2 regions of the Caballeronia sp. 11_S32 genome follow, and region 2 is predicted to be linked to the other one. Evidence: riboswitches for the same ligand, from Rfam matches in the RefSeq annotation. Region 2 holds a riboswitch; the other holds the start of a gene.

Region 1 (9,634 bases), 1.4 Mb from region 2:
GTAACGGTTCGGGTGGCCGGGTCGATGGCAACGATCGTGGCCGTGACCTTGGTCGTTCCGACCACCGTAGCTTTATCTGTTCCCTTTGTAACCTCCACCGAGGTCTGGGGTTGAGACAACGCAGGGCAGGCCATCGTCAAGACGACAACGGCAGCGAGCAAAGGCTTGACGTTCATTTCCGCGCTCCTGAAAAAGATCGCGTGTATGCGGTTCGCGAAATGCACTGCCTGCCACTGACTTCGGCAACGGATTTACAGGCACGTGCCCACCGAGCTTGCGGCGCTTCCGCCATCGCCCCGGAAACTAACCGATGAACCTGGACCGCCCGTGGCCGGGCGCACCAGGGCGGCTGCACCGTTCGGCGGTTGCTGGCCCGGTACGAAGACGTTGAAAGCGCGATCGCCGGCAAGTTCGTATTGCATATAGACGGTCTGACCAGACGCGTTCGCCCACTTCGTTGCGATGCATCGCGCTACCGCGCTTGGCGAATTCTGACTCTGACCGACGGATTGAAGATTCCCCGATGGGGGTGCCGCGCAAGCGGCGAGTGCCAGCACGGATGCGACTAATGGATACTTCATGTCGGTATTAACCTCCTCTGGTTTGGTTCAGCCATTCAGATCATCGTCCTTGTAGTACTTGGTTCCTTTAGCCGTGAGCTCCACCGCCAGACCTTTGTCGGTAAGCTGATAGAGCCACACCCCGGGTCCAACGGCTATCGCCCCTTCATACGAACTACCTTTTTCGTTGGCTTTTGCCGCCTCGCCGGATGAACCGCTACTTCACCGGCCTGGAACCCGGTCTGCCTTGCTCGTGGGATCGTCACTGCGCTACTTGTACGTTCATGGAGTCCGGACGATCGGATTTATTTTCAGAAAGCTGCCCCGCGCATCGGCTTCAAAAGCAGACACGTTCACGATTCGTGCAGTGCGGCGGGCAGCCGTTCGGCTTCGTTTGGAATATAGGCAGAAAACGCGTGATTTTCCACGACGTATTGGCCGGACGAACACCCATGACTCGCGTTCATCCACCTGGAATCTCCTGATTGCATATCGGGAAAGCTCTCAATGCCATTTGATAACAGCCGCCAGCATGAACTCCGTAAACGATTAAGCAACCCAGACCCGATGTCGGTGTGCTGCTGTTCTCTACGTAAAGACACGTATCGAAGCGACTGCCTTCTTGGGCTATTGATTTATCGATAGGCAAGCAGAGAAAGTTATCTCATTCATCGTGCAAATCTTCATTTGCAGCGGTGCTTTCATCCAATGCGAACTCAAGGCCTTTTCCGGGCTTTACCTTGGGCTTGTCCTTGGCCGTGCATACACTGTCTTCACGAAGAGCCTGGCCGGATTAAAAAAGCATCCAGGCAACATCGAGAGAGCAACCACTATGGAGAGCAACATGCAAAGAAGAAACTTTGTTCGTGCGTCCGCTGTGCTTGCGTTGGGAGGCTTCACTCTTGCGGGTTGTTCAACCAGCGGTGAACCGGACATGGCGAAACGTAAGTCGATCGATACGGAGGTCGATGCGACGCTCACGAAACTGTACTCGACGGTGCCTGGTTCTCGTGAGCTGACCCAGAAGGCGAAGGGCGTGCTCGTCTTTCCTTCCGTGGTCGAGGCGGGGCTGATTATCGGCGGCCAGCATGGCGATGGCGCCTTGCGCGTGGGCGGAACCACGGTCGGCTATTACAGCACGACGGCGGCGTCGTTTGGGCTGCTTGCCGGAGCTCAGTCGAAGGCTCTCATCTTTCTATTCATGACACAGGAAGCGCTCGACAAATTCCGCACTTCGGATAAAGGCTGGACCGCTGGTGCCGACGCGTCCGTTGCGGTCATGAAGACCGGCGCCAACAAGGCAATAGATACAGCCACGGCGAATGCGCCCGTCGAAGCCATCGTGCTTACTAATGCGGGCATCATGGGTGATCTTTCGCTGCAAGGAACCAAGGTTTCACGGCTGAAGATTTGAATAGACTGCCGCGACTGGCAGACTGCCGAAAGTTATCTATCGTTTAAGCACGGAGGGAGGCGGCCGTTGATAGCCGAGCTATCCGGGCGCCCCTCATGTTCTTTCGCCGGAGTATTCAGGAGAGTGTGATGAAGAGACTAGTTATCGCGATACTCACTTTGGCGCTTTCATTTCTTCCTGCTACTGCCGCAAGAGCACAAGGCGATGCGGGAGCTAGCTCGCCAGACGCTGCTAGTCACGCTGACCCATTAGTGAGAATGCATCAACAAGTAGCGGCGGCGAACCGTACCTATGAGCAAAAAGTCGCTGCCGCCCAGAAGGTGTTTGATCAAAAGAAAGCGGCGGCGAAAAAGGAACGTGACGCCGCTATCAAGGCCGCGCATAACGCCGCAGGTCAGTAAGCACCTTTCGCTTACTCCTCCACAAATGCGAATGAAAATCTTATGCGTCGTTGCGAAGCACACCCTATACTGACAATCGGCGCGATTCTCGAGCATGAAGTCGCGTCAAACCGCGCACGGTTTTCTTTTCGTCTTTGGTCTCCGTGACTCGCGGCTTTCAGGGCCCGCTCTTGCGGGCCTTTTTATGCTGCTTCGGGAAGTACATCGGTGTCGCGGAGCGGAAGGCCACACATGCTGTTTTCTTTGGAAAGACTGATCTGCGATCTTATGGCATCCTTACTACATTCGATTATCTTCCAGCCCCGAGACTCCTGAGTGCCATCCCGATCGGAAAATACCCGGCCGATGCACACGGCCGGGCTTCGCTTCGTAAGGCGCTCTGCCCTCACTGCGTATCAGGCAACTCCAGCGCCGGCTGCTGCGTGTTGCCGCCCTGCGCCACCAGCACGCGGATCTTCTCCGGCACGATTTGCGAGGCCGCGTTCCCCGAAGGCAGCGTCGTCACGAGCCAGTCCGCGTTGTTGACGAGATCGAACGACGCCGACCTGTACACCGGCGTCTTCGAGCCCGGCAGCGTCGCGATCAGTTGATACGTGCCGCCCGAAACGTAGATCGAATCCTGCGTCGTCGCGGGCACCGCGTTCTTGTAGGCGACGCCCGCCATCGTCGGGCTGACGCCCGCGATGTTCGTCCCCGGCGCGACGAGATAGATGTCGAGATTCGGCGCATTCGTCGACGCGTTGAACGCCCGCACGCGCGCGCTGCCCGACAGCAGCCCCTTGTCGAACGGGTCATCGATCACCGCGATCGACGGCACGAAGCCCGCGTCCGGCAGCGCGATCACCGTGTACTCATGCCCCTTCGCCGCGTTGTTGATGCTCGTGTCGGTGGCGAGCTGCGTCGTCGTGTTGATGGCCGCATAGGAGAAGTTGTGCTGGCCGGTGTCGATGTTCGCGAAGTTGGTCACCGTCTTGTAGGCGAGATTCGGCTGCAGGATCTTGCCGTTGTCGTAGAAGTCGACGTTCGGGCCGCTCGGGATCGCGTGAATGAAATGGACCTGCGGCTGGGTGACGCCGATTTCCTTGCCCACGTCATCGGAGCTTCCGCCGCAAGCGGAGAGCAACGAGGCGACAGCGGCGAGCGCGGCAGCGGTGCGGATGAGCTTCATGATTCCACCTTCCTTGGTTTTGGATCGACACCTCGTTATCCGGGTCCGGACGACCGGACGTGCGCATCACTTCGCGCGCTTCGTTCGCCGACCCTGGTTCTTTTGCTTTCTGGCCCGATCGACCGACGCCGAGGCGCCGCCGATTCGGGTGCCTGCGTTCAGCAATGACCATGCCCCGATACGGTGCGATAAATCCAGGCGCGTGCCGCCGAGCCTTGCGCGGCAAGGCTTCTGAATTCGTTAGAGGAATCGCTCGGGATGTGGAAAAAGCGCGCGGCGGCACTGCATCGAACGATGCAGGCCGCCGTCATGCGGATACCGCTTTTACAACGAAGGCGCTTAGGCGAGCCCGCGCCGCCGATAGTCGAACCAGAAGGAAAGCCCGACGGAAAGCAGAATGACGACCGTCGCGATGACGGTCCATTGCGTGATGATTTCGCCGAGCAGCGCCGCGCCGAGCAGCACCGCGACGACCGGATTCACGTACAGGCAGCTCGTCGCGACGATCGTGCTCGTGTTGCGGATCAGAAAGTTATAGGCGACGTAGGCGGCCATCGAACCGATCACCACGAGATACACGAACGACAGCCCCGCTCCCGCGCTCACCTGCGTGAGCCGCTCGCCCGACAACAGCGCGATGCCCGTCGCGATCAGGCCGCCGAGCCCGATCTGCAGGGATGTCGACATCAGCAGATCGGAAGGTTGCGGCAAACGCGTCGCCAGATGCGCGCCGCCCGCCCAGAAAATCGCGGCGCACAGGATGGCGAGCGTGCCGAAAGTGGAACTCGGCGAAGGATCGCCGTGATTCAGCAGCACGATACCGATAAGGCCCAGCGCCACCGCGAACCATTCGCCCTTCGCGACGCTGCGCCCCGCGAGCGCGGTGAAGATCGTCGCGAAGAGCGGCACGGTCGCCACCATCACGGCGGCCGTGCCGGTTCCCACCGTGCGCATGCCGTAGGCCATCATCCCGCTCGACAGGCCCTCCAGCAAAGTGCCGACGATGGCCGCGTTACGAATTTCCCGCGCGCTGGGCCACACCGCCTTGCGATGCACGGCGATAGCGAACAGCCCGATGCCGGCGAACAGGTTGCGCAGACCGCCGAGCATGAGCGGCGGAAACGACTCGAGCGAGAGATGGATGCCGAGATACGTCGATCCCCACACGAGATAAACGACCGCGAGCGCAAGCGCGACCTGCCCTTTGAAGGAGCGCGGCGCGCGAAACGGAAAACGGTCGGGAAAGCTGAACGGCAAACGCGGCGGCGGAAGAGCGGACATGCATTACTCCGCGACGGCTGCGTGCCGGACGACTGCGAGAAAGACCGGGAAAGACGCTGCGGCAGATACCAGACTGAACGACATGGCGGAACGGAGAAGTGCGATTGCGCGAGGACGGACCGCACCCTCTCTCGGGGAAAACCCGGAAAGCCGCGGCGCCCGACATTATGCAGTAAGCGCCGATGCACGATAGAAGGATTTCGCGAATGGTTGCCAAGACACCACGCCGCGGTGTAATGTGGCGGCTGCTAACGCGGGGGTCCTGCGTTGCACATCGCGATCCAATCGGCTTTCATCGAACTGGATCGCTTCGTGTGGCGTGGGTGAGAAATACCCTTTGAACCTGATCTGGATAATGCCAGCGCAGGGAAGCGTTCGGGTTCCACGGCTTGCAGCATCCGGCCACTTCTTCAGAACCCGTACCTTTCCATCTCGTTCCTCCCTGTTTAGCTCCTGAATCAGCCGAGCTCGACGGCGTTCGTTCGCGTCGGGCCCGGATATAACGGTCCCACTACTACTCTGTATGTCGACACAGGAGAGACAGCACATGAATGCCAACCCGAAGTTCCTGTCCGAGAACGCCGTCGTCGACGCCGCCGCCATCGCGCCGCTGCCGAATTCGCGCAAGGTCTATGTCGAAGGCTCGACGCCCGACATTCGCGTTCCGATGCGCGAGATCACGCAGTCCGACACCCCCGACGGCTTCGGCGGCGAGAAGAATCCGCCCGTCTTTGTCTACGACACGTCCGGCCCGTACACGGACCCGGATGCGAAGATCGACATCCGCTCGGGGCTGCCCGCGCTGCGCGGCGCGTGGATCGAGAAGCGCGGCGACACGGAGGAACTCGCGGGTCTTTCCAGCGAATTCGGCCGCGAGCGCGCCGCCGACGCGAAAACCGCAGAACTGCGCTTTCCCGGCCTGCACCGCAAGCCGCGCCGCGCGATCGCGGGCAAGAACGTCTCGCAGATGCACTACGCGCGGCAAGGCATCATCACGCCGGAAATGGAGTACATCGCGATCCGCGAGAACCAGCGCCGTGCCGAGTATCTCGAAAGCCTCAAGGCCAGCGGCCCGAATGGCGAAAAGCTCGCGGCGATGATGGGCCGCCAGCATCCCGGCCAGGCGTTCGGCGCCGCCGCGTTCGGCAAGGACGCGCTGAAGGAGATCACGCCCGAGTTCGTGCGCGAGGAAGTGGCGCGCGGCCGCGCGATCATCCCCGCGAACATCAATCACCCGGAAAGCGAACCGATGATCATCGGCCGCAACTTCCTCGTGAAAATCAACGCGAACATCGGCAATTCGGCGGTGACGTCGTCCATCGGCGAGGAAGTCGACAAGATGACCTGGGCGATCCGCTGGGGCGGCGACACGGTCATGGATCTCTCGACCGGCAAGCACATCCACGAAACGCGCGAGTGGATCATCCGCAATTCGCCGGTGCCCATCGGCACGGTGCCGATCTATCAGGCGCTCGAAAAGGTGAACGGCAAGGCCGAAGACCTGACGTGGGAAATCTTCCGCGACACGCTCATCGAGCAGGCCGAGCAAGGCGTCGACTACTTCACGATCCACGCGGGCGTGCGTCTGCAATACGTGCCGCTGACGGCGAACCGCATGACGGGCATCGTGTCGCGCGGCGGCTCGATCATGGCGAAGTGGTGCCTCGCGCATCACAAGGAAAGCTTCATCTACGAGCACTTCGAAGACATCTGCGAAATCATGAAGCAATACGATGTCTCGTTCTCGCTCGGCGACGGCCTGCGCCCCGGCTCCATCTACGACGCCAACGACGAAGCGCAGCTCGGCGAACTGAAGACGCTCGGCGAGCTCACGCAGATCGCGTGGAAGCACGACGTGCAGGTGATGATCGAAGGCCCCGGCCACGTGCCGATGCAGCTCATCAAGGAGAACATGGACCTGCAGCTGGAATGGTGCGACGAAGCGCCGTTCTATACGCTCGGGCCGCTGACGACCGACATCGCGCCGGGCTACGACCACATCACGTCGGGCATCGGCGCCGCGATGATCGGCTGGTTCGGCACCGCGATGCTCTGCTACGTGACGCCGAAGGAGCACCTCGGCCTGCCGAACAAGGACGACGTGAAGGAAGGCATCATCACGTACAAGCTCGCGGCGCACGCGGCCGATCTGGCGAAGGGCCATCCGGGCGCGCAGGTGCGCGACAACGCGCTCTCCAAGGCGCGTTTCGAGTTCCGCTGGGAAGACCAGTTCAACCTCGGCCTCGATCCGGACAAGGCGCGCGAATTCCACGACGAAACGCTGCCGAAGGATTCCGCCAAGGTCGCTCATTTCTGCTCGATGTGCGGCCCGCACTTCTGCTCGATGAAGATCACGCAGGACGTGCGCGACTTCGCGGCGAAGCAGGGCGTGAGCGAAAACGAGGCGCTCGCGAAGGGCATGGAGACGAAGGCGATCGAGTTCGTGAAGAAAGGCGCGGAAATCTACCAGCCGACTTGATGCTTGGCCTTGGCTGACAAAAGCCTGTCGCACGGTGCGTGCGGCAGGCTTTTTTTTCGTGCCGATCGGGCGCAAAGCCTTGTCGGAGCTGGCTGAGCGCGCTTATCGGACGAATCGGGCACTCTTTCTGCTGACGATGTGAATGAACCGGCGAAAAACGTGGCGCCCTATTGGCCAACGCCGAAACGGTCGCACCGCGCTTCTGGCAGCCGCGGTCGAACCGCAGCCGATTCATCTCGTCATCGAATTGGAGAGTCGACATGAAAAACATCAAACAGATCGGCGCCGCCGCAATGGTCGTTGCGTTCCTGGGAGGACTGACCGCTTGCGGCGACATGACCACGCGTCAACGGGATACCGCCATCGGCGCCGGCGTGGGCGCGGCGGGCGGGGCCGCGATCGGCGGCAGCGCGCTTTCGACCTTGGGCGGCGCGGCGGTCGGCGGCGTTATCGGCAATCAGATCGGCAAGTAGCGAACTCGCTTTCGGCGGCGAAGCAGACTTACTTCGCCGCTCCGCTCGCCCGCTGTTTCAAATTTGTTACATAAACCCACGATTTGATGCTTTGTCACACACCCGTCGTGAATAGTGCCACCGTTCGACTAAGCTGCTCTTAACGGACCCGCTCTCGACCCATCCGATCCAAGAGTCCGGACAGCCGTAACGCAAGGAGCAGCATCATGATTTCCGCCTGCGGTATTCCCGGACCCAAAACGGCCATCATCGCGCTCGCCGTCGGGCTTCTTCTCGGCGGCTGCTACTACCCTTACGGCTATCCGCCCTATCCGCCCTATCCGGTCGTCGATACGACATATACCCAGCGGGAATTCACCGTGCCCGCGTCGGGTGCCCCAGCCATCGCCACGTCGCCCGCGACACTTCCGCCCCAGTACGAGTACGCGGTCGGCTCGCCTTATACCGGCTACTACCAGACCTATCCGTATCCTTATCCGTATTACCCGCCCTACGCTGCTTACCCGGCCTATTACGGCTACCCGTATTACGGCTACGGTTATCCGGCGGTTTCGTTCAGCTTCGGCTATTGGGGCGGCAGCGGCTGCTGCTGGGGACACGGCTGGCATGGCGGCGGCTGGCATGGCGGCGGTGGCGGATGGCATGGCGGCGGCAGCAGTTGGCAAGGCGGTGGCGGCGGCTGGCATGGCGGAGGCGGCGGCCACGGGCACTGAGCGGGCCGCGCCGCGTTACATCGGATGAGACAGAAACGGGTTTCAACCGCGGTCGCGTAACACTGCTGCAACATTTTCTGTCCGGCGCGGCCGTTTGCTCGCGAAAACGCAACTGTGCGCCCGGACACTTTCCTTTTCCGACAAGGCCTCGGCGCATTTCGCCAGACGATTGGCACAATTCTGGCTACATGGTTCCCCCATTTACCGCTTTGCAACGGCGACCAATGTTGCGACTTCGCGCGGCTCTTCCGCGCACTTTCCGTATCGGGGGATTCGGACATGATGGCCTTCGTGTTTTTCCTGCTGTGGATGCTCGCCTCGCTCGGCCTGTTGACCGTGTGGGTTTTCCGCCAGACGCCGCCCGCCGGCCGGGAAGATAGAACGCCGGGAGCCGTCGCCGAAGGCTGAACCGCCCGCGCCTCTTCCCTTTCGCCATCGACGACGCGCCACGCTCGGCGCGCCAGTCGAATCCATGCGCCACGCCCGTGCCGCAATGAACGGGCATTCACGCCTTGACGCACGCCGTTCGCGCCCTATTCTTAGGGTGCGCGTTATGCGTTTGCTTAAGTTTCCGGTTGCCTGCTGCCGAACATCGAGCTCCGCGCGCACCGCGGCGTCATCCATCGCCGCTTCCGCTCATGACATCAGAAAGGAGCTCCGATGTTCCACCAGCTGCTCACTCCGATCGCCCATTCCCTGTTCGTGTCCTTCGTCGTCGCCGCGCTGCCGATCGTCCTGGTGCTCGTGCTGCTCGGCTGGGCGCGCCGCCCCGCGTGGCAGGCGTCGCTCGCGGGGCTGATCCTCGCGCTGATCATCGCGGTGGCGGGCTGGCACTTTCCGGTCGGGCTCGCGCTCGATTCGGTCGCGGCCGGCGCCGTCTTCGCGTTGTGGCCGGTCATGTGGATCGTGTTCGCGGCCATCCTGCTCTATAACGTCGCGCAGCGCTCGGGGCGCTTCGAAGCGTTTCGCCTGTGGATGGTCGACAACCTGCCGAACGACCGGCGCATCGTGCTGGTCGTGATCGGTTTTTCATTCGGCGCGCTGCTGGAAGGCATCTCGGGTTTCGGCACGCCGATAGCGATCACGAGCTCGCTTCTGATCCTGCTCGGCTTCCCGACGCTGGAAGCGCTCACTTTCACGCTGAT
Region 2 (9,634 bases):
ATGTTCATGCTTTTTCCTGTTGACTAGAGCGCGGCGACCGCGGTTTCGTCGTGGAGCAGTTCGGGCCAGCGCGCGGCTTCGCGGAACTGCGCGAATGCATCGTGATCGGCGATCTCGCCCGACACGAGCGCTTCGGCCAGGCGGCACGCGGTATCGGCGACTTCCGGCGCGATCATGAAGCCGTGCCGGTACAGGCCGTTCACGCGCAAGGTCCGCGCCCCGTCCCAGACGATGGCCGGGCGATGATCCGGCAAGGTCGGCCGGCAATGCGAATTCAGTTCGAGGATGCGCGCCTCGCCGAAGCCCGGATGCACCGCGAACGCGGCGCTCAGCAGTTCGAGCGCCGAGCGCACGCTCACGGGCGACATGTCCTCGCCTTCCACTTCCGTTGCGCCGATCACGTACAGATCGTTTTCCTTCGGTGCGATGTAGAGCGGATAGCGCGGATGCAGCAGCCGCACCGGCCGCGAAAGCCCGATGCCCGGCGCATGCACGCGCGCGACTTCGCCGCGAATGCCGCGCAGCGCGGGCCACGCGGGCTTGCCGCCCAGCCCGCGGCAATCGATGATCCAGCGCGCATCCGGCATCGCATCGACGGGCGTGTTCCAGTGCGTGCGCACGCCGCGCGCGGCGAGTCCGGCCGCGAGCGCGCTCAGCGCCTGGCGGTTGTCGAGCTGTCCCTCGTTCGGCAGCAGCCAGCCCTGCGCGAAGCGCGTCCCGAGCGCGGGTTCGGCTTGTGCGACCTGCGCGCCCGCGAGCTTGACGAATCCGCCATCGAGCAGATCGGCGGGCGAATTGGCGCGCAAGCGGCGCTCGAAGAGCGGCGCCTCGGCGCGATCGGCGCCATGCCAGACGACCAGCGTGCCGTGGCGCTGGAAGAACACCGGTTCGGGCAGTTGCGCGATGAGGCGCGGCCAGCGCTCGAGCGACGCCGCCCCGAGCCCGACGACGAGCGGCTCTGCGCTCGCCGCCTCCGCGAGCGGCGCGAGCATCGCCGCGGCGACCCATGCCGCCGATTGCGTGCCCGCTGCGTCGCCGCGTTCGTAGAGCGCGACGTCATGACCCGCGCCCGCGAGCTGCCACGCGACGAGCCGCCCGACGAGCCCGCCGCCGACGACGGCGAAATCGGGCCGGCGCGCGGCGCCCTGTTCGATCCTGTTCAATTCGATGTCTCCCATAGCCGTGGCAAGGCACTGCACGAGGAGACGAAGTACGCGATCTCGACCGTGCCGGCGCGGCGCCACATCACAAGGACGAAATCAGCGGAGAGACCGGCCCGGCTTCAATGAAACGCGCCGGGCGGAATGAAGATACGGAAGAGACTGGAGGGGCGCCAGGTGTCGCGCGATCTCCGGAAACTTCCCTCGCCGGTATTACCCGGATCGGGTGCAAAGGGTCTCTCTCAGCCTCGCCGCGCTGATGGCCGTTCCGGCCGCCGATGCGCGCGAAGCACCCCTGTTTCGTCGAGGATCATTAAAGCATGAAAGCGGAACCCGCTGCAAACGGGGATTGCCCGGCTTTTATCGCGCCCGGCGGCACTCTGGCACAATGCCGCGAACATGGTTCAGCGAACGATCGCGCGAAATTAAGTGAGCGTTAAGAGAACCCCGGAAGAATTTACGGACCGAAAAGGCCGCGCGCAGCCTGGCCGCGGACGTCGCCTTCGGGCGCCTCGAGGCGCTTCAGCAGGAAGCTCATGACCAACACTCGCATCGAAAATACGCAGCAGAAGGCCGACCAAGTTTCGGCGTGGAGCCTCATCAAGCCCTACTGGGTGTCGGAGGAGCGCGGCGTCGCGTGGGGGCTGCTCGTCGCGATCATCGCGATCAACATGACGGTCGTGTGGATCAACGTCCGCCTCAACAGCTGGAACGCCGACTTCTACAACGCGCTGCAGAACAAGAACGTCAAGGACTTTCCACATCTGCTGCTGATCTTCACCGGCCTCGCGTTCGCGTACATCCTGCTCGCGGTGTACGGACGCTATCTGCGGCAGATGCTCGCGTTCCGCTGGCGGCAGTGGCTCACCAACAGGTTTCTGGAGCAATGGCTCGGCGACAAGGCGTTCTACCGCATCGAGCGCGACCGCCTCGCCGACAACCCCGACCAGCGTATCTCGGACGACCTCCAGTCCTTCGCGACGACGACCCTTTCGCTGTCTCTCGATCTGCTCTCGACGCTCGTCACGCTCGTCACCTTCATCACGATTCTGTGGACCATCGCGGGCGCGCTGACGCTCACGCTCGGCGGCACGCCGATCACCATTCCGGGCTATATGGTGTGGGCCGCCGCGCTGTATGCGATTCTCGGCTCGCTCATCATCCAGAAGGTCGGGCATCCGCTCGTGTCGATCAACTATCAGCAGCAGAAGGTGGAGGCCGATTTCCGCTTCGGCCTGATCCGCGTGCGTGAGAACGCCGAGCAGATCGCGTTCTATGACGGCATCGCCACCGAAACGGCGAATGCGAAGACCATCTTCCAGCGCATCCGCGACAACTGGTGGATGATCATGAAGTACACGAAGCGCATGACCTTCGTGCTGAGCTTCTATGGGCAGATCGCGATCATCTTTCCGATCATGGTCGCGGCGCCGCGCTACTTTGCCGGCGCGTTTTCATTCGGCGTGCTGATGCAGATTTCATCGGCCTTCGGCACGGTCAGCGATTCGTTTTCCTGGTTCATCAACAGTTATTCGACCCTGGTCGAATGGCGCGCCACCGTCAACCGTCTGCGCGAATTCAAGCGCGTGATGCGCTCGACGCATATCCGCGAGGAAACGTCGCCGGCGACGGAGCGCGGCGGCATCAACCTGCATTACACGAGCACGCCTTCGCTCACGACCAAAGGGTTGATGCTCGCGCTGCCGAACGGCACGCCGCTTTCGCGCGTGACGGATGTTTCCATCGAGGCGGGATCGCGCTGGCTCGTCGTCGGACCGTCGGGATCGGGCAAGAGCACGCTGATGCGCGCGCTCGCGGGCTTGTGGCCGTTCGGTGACGGCACCATCGATGCGCCCGTCGATGCGAAGATGATGTTCATCCCGCAGATGAGCTATCTGCCGATCGGCACGTTGCGCGCGGCGCTTTCGTATCCGTCGCCGGGCGGCACGTTCAGCGATGACGAATCGCGCGAGGTGCTGCGTCTGTGCAATCTCGAAACTTATGCGGACCGGCTGGACGAGAGCGCGCATTGGGCGCGGAGTCTGTCGCCAGGCGAGCAGCAGCGGCTGGCCGCGGCGCGTGTGCTCCTGCACAAGCCGGACTTCCTCTTCCTCGATGAAGCCACCAGCGCGCTCGACGCCGAGAACGAACTGCACATCTACAACACGCTCACCGAGCGTTTGCCGAAGGCGGCGATTTTGAGTGTGGCGCATCGCGAATCGGTGGCGATGTTCCATGACTACAAGATCGAGATCGAGAGGGCGATGGCTGAAGCTTGAACGCGCTCGCGCAGCCAAAGCAAAAAGGCCACGCAATCGCGTGGCCTTTTTACATCGAGCGTCGAAGCCTGCTTATCGCGGCAACTCGCTGGAGCCCATCAAATACGCATCCACCGAACGCGCGCACTGACGTCCTTCGCGAATCGCCCACACGACCAGCGACTGCCCGCGACGCATATCGCCCGCCGTGAACACCTTGTCCACCGACGTGTAATACGCCTTGTCGCCTTCGGTCGCGGCACGCACGTTGCCGCGCGCATCCTTCTCGACGCCGAACGCATCCAGCACCGGCGAAACCGGCTGCGTGAAGCCCATGGCGAGCAGCACGAGATCGGCCTTCAGTTCGAACTCGGAGTTCGGCACTTCCTGCATCTTGCCGCCCTTCCACTCGACGCGCACCGCGATCAGCTTCTCGACCTTGCCGTTCTTGCCTTCGAAACGCTTCGTCGCCACCGACCAGTCGCGATCGCAGCCTTCCTCGTGCGAAGAAGACGTGCGCAGCTTGATCGGCCAGTACGGCCACACGAGCGGCTTGTTCTCTTCCTCGGGCGGCTGCGCGAGCAGTTCGAACTGCGTCACGCCCTTCGCGCCATGACGGTTCGACGTGCCGACGCAATCCGAACCCGTATCGCCGCCGCCGATCACGACGACATGCTTGCCCTTGGCGAGCAGTTGGTCCGTGAGCTTGTCGCCCGCGTTGACCTTGTTCTGCTGCGGCAGGAATTCCATCGCGTAATAGATGCCTTCGAGCTCGCGCCCCGGCACCGGCAGATCGCGCGGCGTTTCCGAGCCGCCCGCGATCACGACCGCGTCGAACTGTTCCTTCAGTTCGTCCGGCGTGATGGTTTCCTTCGCCGTATTGGCGATGTACTCCGGCAGCGCATCCTTGCCGATGAACACGTTCGTGCGGAACGACACGCCTTCCGCTTCCATCTGGCGCATGCGGCGGTCGATCAGCCACTTCTCCAGCTTGAAGTCGGGGATGCCATAACGCAGCAGACCGCCGATGCGATCGTTCTTCTCGAACACCACGACATCATGCCCGGCGCGCGCCAGTTGCTGCGCAGCCGCCAGACCCGCAGGGCCCGAACCGACCACGGCAACCTTCTTGCCCGTCTTGTGCTTCGGCGGCTGCGGCACGACCCAGCCTTCGGCGAAAGCCTTGTCGATGATCGCGTGCTCGATCGACTTGATGCCCACGGGATCGTCGTTGATGCCGAGCGTGCACGCCGCTTCGCACGGCGCCGGGCAGATGCGGCCCGTGAACTCCGGAAAGTTGTTGGTCGAATGCAGCACGTTGATCGCGCTCTTCCAGTCCTGCTGGAATACGAGATCGTTGAAGTCCGGAATGATGTTGTTGACCGGGCAGCCGTTGTTGCAGAACGGGATGCCGCAATCCATGCAGCGCGCGCCTTGAACCTTCGCGTCTTCATCGGTCAGCGCGGCGACGAATTCCTTGTAGTGCTTGACGCGGGTCAGCGGTGCTTCGTACGCCTCGTGGCGGCGTTCGAACTCGAGAAAACCGGTTGCCTTGCCCATTTCTTTCTCTGTATTTGGTGAGGATCGCGCTCTCCGATGCACTCGCACCGGAGAGCCTTTCTATGACTTGTGAGACCGGGCTTTAAGCCGCGACCGCTTCCTTGCCCTTCTTCGCGCCGAGCTCGGTGAGCGCGCGCTTGTACTCGGTCGGGAACACCTTCACGAACTGACGGCGCGCCGAGTCCCAGTTCTCGAGCAGCGACTTCGCGCGCGGCGAGCCGGTGAACTGGAAGTGACGCTCGATCAGGCCCTTGAGCAGCGCTTCGTCGGTCTTGCCGGTGTGCCACAGCGCGCGATCAATCGTGCGCTCCTGTTCCGCCTGTTGCAGAACCGGATCGAGCGCGACCATCGACTTGTTGCACTTGCCCGCGAACGTGCCGTCCGGGTCGTACACGAACGCGATACCGCCCGACATGCCCGCCGCGAAGTTGCGGCCCGTCTCGCCGAGCACGACCACCGTGCCGCCCGTCATGTATTCGCAGCCGTGATCGCCCGTGCCTTCGACGACCGCCGTCGCGCCCGAGTTGCGCACGCAGAAGCGCTCGCCCGCTACGCCGCGGAAATACGATTCGCCTTCGATCGCGCCGTACATCACCGTGTTGCCGCAGATGATGTTTTCCTCGGACTTGCCGCGGAAGTCGTTGGTCGGGCGAATGATGATGCGCCCGCCCGACAGACCCTTGCCGACGTAGTCGTTGCCGTCGCCGACGAGATCGAGCGTCACGCCCTTCGCGAGGAACGCGCCGAAGCTCTGGCCCGCCGTGCCCTTCAGCTGAATATGAATCGCGTCATCCGGCAAACCGTCGTGGCCGTGCTTCTTCGCGATCAGGCCCGACAGCATCGCGCCGACCGTGCGGTTCACGTTGCGCACCGGCTGGATGAACGACACATGCTCGCCCTTCTCGATCGCCGCCTTCGACTTCTCGATCAGCGTGTGATCGAGCGCGCGGTCGAGACCGTGATCCTGCACATCGACATGCTTGCGCGCGACGCCTTCCGCATCCGGCACCTGATAGAAGATGCGCGAGAAGTCGAGACCCTTCGCCTTCCAGTGCTCGATGCCCTTCTTCATGTCGAGCAGGTCGACGCGGCCGATCAGGTCATCGAACTTGCGGATGCCGAACTGCGCCATGATTTCGCGCACTTCCTCCGCGACGAAGAAGAAGTAGTTGACGACGTGTTCCGGCTGGCCCGTGAACTTCGCGCGCAGCACCGGGTCCTGCGTCGCGACGCCGACCGGGCACGTGTTCAGATGGCACTTGCGCATCATGATGCAGCCTTCGACGACGAGCGGCGCCGTCGCGAAACCGAACTCGTCCGCGCCGAGCAGCGCGCCGATCACGACGTCGCGGCCGGTCTTCATCTGGCCGTCGGCCTGCACGCGGATACGGCCGCGCAGGCGGTTCAGCACGAGCGTCTGCTGCGTTTCGGCGAGACCGAGTTCCCACGGCGTGCCGGCGTGCTTGAGCGACGACAGCGGCGATGCGCCCGTGCCGCCGTCATGACCGGCGATCACGACGTGATCCGCCTTCGCCTTCGCGACACCCGCGGCGACCGTGCCGACACCCACTTCCGACACCAGCTTCACCGAAATGCTCGACGACGAATTCACGTTCTTCAGGTCGTGAATGAGCTGCGCCAGGTCTTCGATCGAATAGATGTCGTGGTGCGGCGGCGGCGAGATGAGGCCGACGCCCGGCACCGAGTAACGCAGCTTGCCGATGTAATCCGAAACCTTGTGGCCCGGCAGCTGACCGCCTTCGCCCGGCTTCGCGCCCTGCGCCATCTTGATCTGGATCTGGTCCGCCGACGACAAATACTCCGCCGTCACGCCGAAACGGCCCGACGCGACCTGCTTGATCTTCGAGCGCAGCGAATCGCCGTCCTTGAGCGGGATGTCGGCGATGACTTCCTTGCCGATGATCGATTGGAGCGAATCGCCGTTCTTGATCGGAATGCCGCGCAGTTCGTTGCGATAACGCGTTTCGTCCTCGCCGCCTTCGCCGGTGTTCGACTTGCCGCCGATGCGGTTCATCGCGACAGCGAGCGTGGCGTGCGCTTCCGTGCTGATCGAGCCGAGCGACATCGCGCCGGTCGCGAAGCGCTTGACGATGTCCTTCGCCGATTCCACTTCGTCGAGCGGGATCGCCTTCGTCGGTTCGACCTTGAACTCGAACAGACCACGGAACGTCATATGACGCTTCGTCTGGTCGTTGATGATGTGCGCGTATTCCTTGTACGTCTGGTACGAGTTGCTGCGCGCCGAGTGCTGCAGCTTGGCGATCGCGTCCGGCGTCCACATGTGCTCTTCGCCGCGCACGCGATACGCGTATTCGCCGCCCGCGTCGAGCATGTTCGCGAGGACCGGGTTGTCGCCGAATGCATCGCGATGCAGGCGAATCGCTTCTTCCGCCACTTCGAAGATGCCGATGCCGCCGACCTTCGACGCCGTGCCCTTGAAGTACTTCTCGACGAGTTCCGCCGACAGGCCGACGCCTTCGAAAATCTGCGCGCCGGTGTAGGACATGTACGTCGAAATGCCCATCTTCGACATGACCTTCAGGAGGCCCTTGCCGACTGCCTTCGTGAAGTTGTAGATCACCTTCTCGGCCGAAAGATCGCCCTTCAGGCCTTCGGCCATGTTGGCGAGCGTTTCCAGCGCGAGATACGGGTGAACGGCTTCCGCGCCGTAACCCGCGAGCAGCGCGAAGTGGTGCGTTTCACGCGCCGAGCCCGTTTCCACGACGAGACCCGTGCTCGTGCGCAGACCGTGCGCGACGAGATGCGAGTGAATCGCGGATGTGGCGAGCAGCGCGGGAATCGCGACGTTGTCGCGGTCCATCTTGCGATCGGACACGATCAGGATGTTGTAGCCGGAACGCACGGCATCGACCGCTTCCGCGCACAACGATGCGATGCGCGCCTCGATGCCTTCCTTGCCCCACGCCGCCGGATAGCAGATGTTCAGTTCGTACGAGCCGAACTTTCCGCCGGTGTACTTGTCGATCGCGCGGATCTTCGCGATGTCCTTGAAGTCGAGCACGGGCTGCGACACTTCGAGACGCATCGTCGGGTTGATGTTGGTCGTGTCGAGCAGGTTCGGCTTCGGACCGATGAACGAGACGAGCGACATCACCAGGTTTTCGCGGATCGGGTCGATCGGCGGGTTCGTCACCTGGGCGAACAACTGCTTGAAATAGTTGTAGAGCGTCTTGTTCTTGTTGGACATGACCGCGAGCGGCGAGTCGTTGCCCATCGAGCCAACGGCTTCCTCGCCCGCCTGCGCCATCGGCGCCATCAGGAACTTGAGGTCTTCCTGCGTGTAGCCGAACGCCTGCTGACGATCGAGCAGCGCGGCGGCTTCGCGGCGTTGCGTTTCGACGTCTTCCGCCTTCGGCTCGATTTCGTCGAGCTTGATGCGCACGGCTTCGATCCAGCTCTTGTACGGCTTGGCGTTGGACAGGTTGTCCTTCAGTTCCTTGTCCTGGATGATGCGGCCCTGCTCCATGTCGATCAGGAACATCTTGCCCGGCTGCAGACGCCACTTCTGGACGATCTTCGATTCGGGAATGGGCAGCACGCCGGATTCCGACGCGAGGATCACCAGGTCGTCGTCGGTGACGAGATAGCGCGCCGGACGCAGCCCGTTACGGTCGAGCGTGGCGCCGATCTGGCGGCCGTCCGTGAACGCGATCGCGGCGGGGCCGTCCCACGGCTCCATCATCGCGGCGTGGTATTCGTAGAACGCGCGGCGGTTGTCGTCCATCAGCGTGTGCTGTTCCCACGCTTCCGGGATCATCATCATCATCGCGTGGACGAGCGGATAGCCGGCCATCACGAGCAGCTCGAGGCAGTTGTCGAACGATGCAGTGTCCGACTGGCCCGGATAGATCAGCGGCCAGAGCTTCGGCAGATCGTCGCCGAGCACGTAGGACGCGATCGCGCCGGTGCGCGCGTTCAGCCAGTTGACGTTGCCCTTCACGGTGTTGATTTCACCGTTGTGGGCGATCATGCGGTACGGGTGAGCGAGTTCCCACGCCGGGAACGTGTTCGTCGAGAAGCGCTGGTGCACGAGCGCGAGCGCCGACACGACGCGCTCGTCCTGCAGATCGCGGTAATACACGCCGACCTGACCCGCGAGCAGCAGACCTTTATAGACGACCGTGCGCGACGACATCGACGGCACGAAGTATTCCTTGCCGTGCTTGAGCTTCAGCGCCTGAATGCGGTGGCTCGCCGTCTTGCGGATGATGTACAGCTTGCGCTCGAGCGCGTCCGTCACGACGATGTCCTTGCCGCGGCCGATGAAGATCTGGCGGATCAGCGGCTCGCTCGCCTTCACGGTAGGCGAAATGGGCATGTTGGAATCCACCGGCACATCGCGCCAGCCGAGCACGACCTGGCCTTCGGCCTTCACCGTGCGCTCCAACTCCTGCTCGCACGCGAGACGCGATGCGTGCTCCTTCGGCAGGAAGATCATGCCGACGCCGTACTCGCCAGCCGGCGGCAACGTCACGCCCTGCTTGGCCATTTCCTCGCGATAGAAGCCGTCCGGCACCTGGATCAGGATGCCCGCGCCGTCGCCCATCAGCGGATCGGCGCCAACCGCGCCGCGGTGATCGAGATTTTCGAGAATCTTGAGACCCTGCTGAATGA

What was found. A riboswitch is a leader RNA that binds a small molecule or an ion and turns the genes downstream of it on or off. The one in region 2 is predicted to bind thiamine pyrophosphate.
Region 1: linked by a shared signal. The riboswitch ahead of thiC (phosphomethylpyrimidine synthase ThiC) and the one ahead of AC1Z32_RS11905 (FAD-dependent oxidoreductase) in region 2 are both predicted to bind thiamine pyrophosphate.

Annotation. Positions count from the first base shown of each region.
Region 1 is NZ_JBXOWH010000003.1:1,525,409-1,535,042, reverse strand. It holds gene AC1Z32_RS18720 (hypothetical protein) at 1-176, opposite strand, end outside; gene AC1Z32_RS18715 (hypothetical protein) at 252-581, opposite strand; gene AC1Z32_RS18710 (BPSL1445 family SYLF domain-containing lipoprotein) at 1,405-1,974, shown strand; gene AC1Z32_RS18705 (hypothetical protein) at 2,103-2,375, shown strand; gene AC1Z32_RS18700 (DUF4397 domain-containing protein) at 2,761-3,543, opposite strand; gene AC1Z32_RS18695 (EamA family transporter) at 3,883-4,824, opposite strand; TPP riboswitch at 5,070-5,212, shown strand; gene thiC (phosphomethylpyrimidine synthase ThiC) at 5,372-7,303, shown strand; gene AC1Z32_RS18685 (glycine zipper 2TM domain-containing protein) at 7,597-7,776, shown strand; gene AC1Z32_RS18680 (hypothetical protein) at 7,983-8,489, shown strand; gene AC1Z32_RS18675 (hypothetical protein) at 8,769-8,897, shown strand; gene AC1Z32_RS18670 (L-lactate permease) at 9,150-9,634, shown strand, end outside.
Region 2 is NZ_JBXOWH010000003.1:88,338-97,971, forward strand. It holds gene thiS (sulfur carrier protein ThiS) at 1-8, opposite strand, end outside; gene AC1Z32_RS11905 (FAD-dependent oxidoreductase) at 24-1,178, opposite strand; TPP riboswitch at 1,343-1,467, opposite strand; gene AC1Z32_RS11910 (ABC transporter ATP-binding protein/permease) at 1,697-3,439, shown strand; gene AC1Z32_RS11915 (glutamate synthase subunit beta) at 3,512-4,978, opposite strand; gene AC1Z32_RS11920 (glutamate synthase-related protein) at 5,061-9,634, opposite strand, start outside.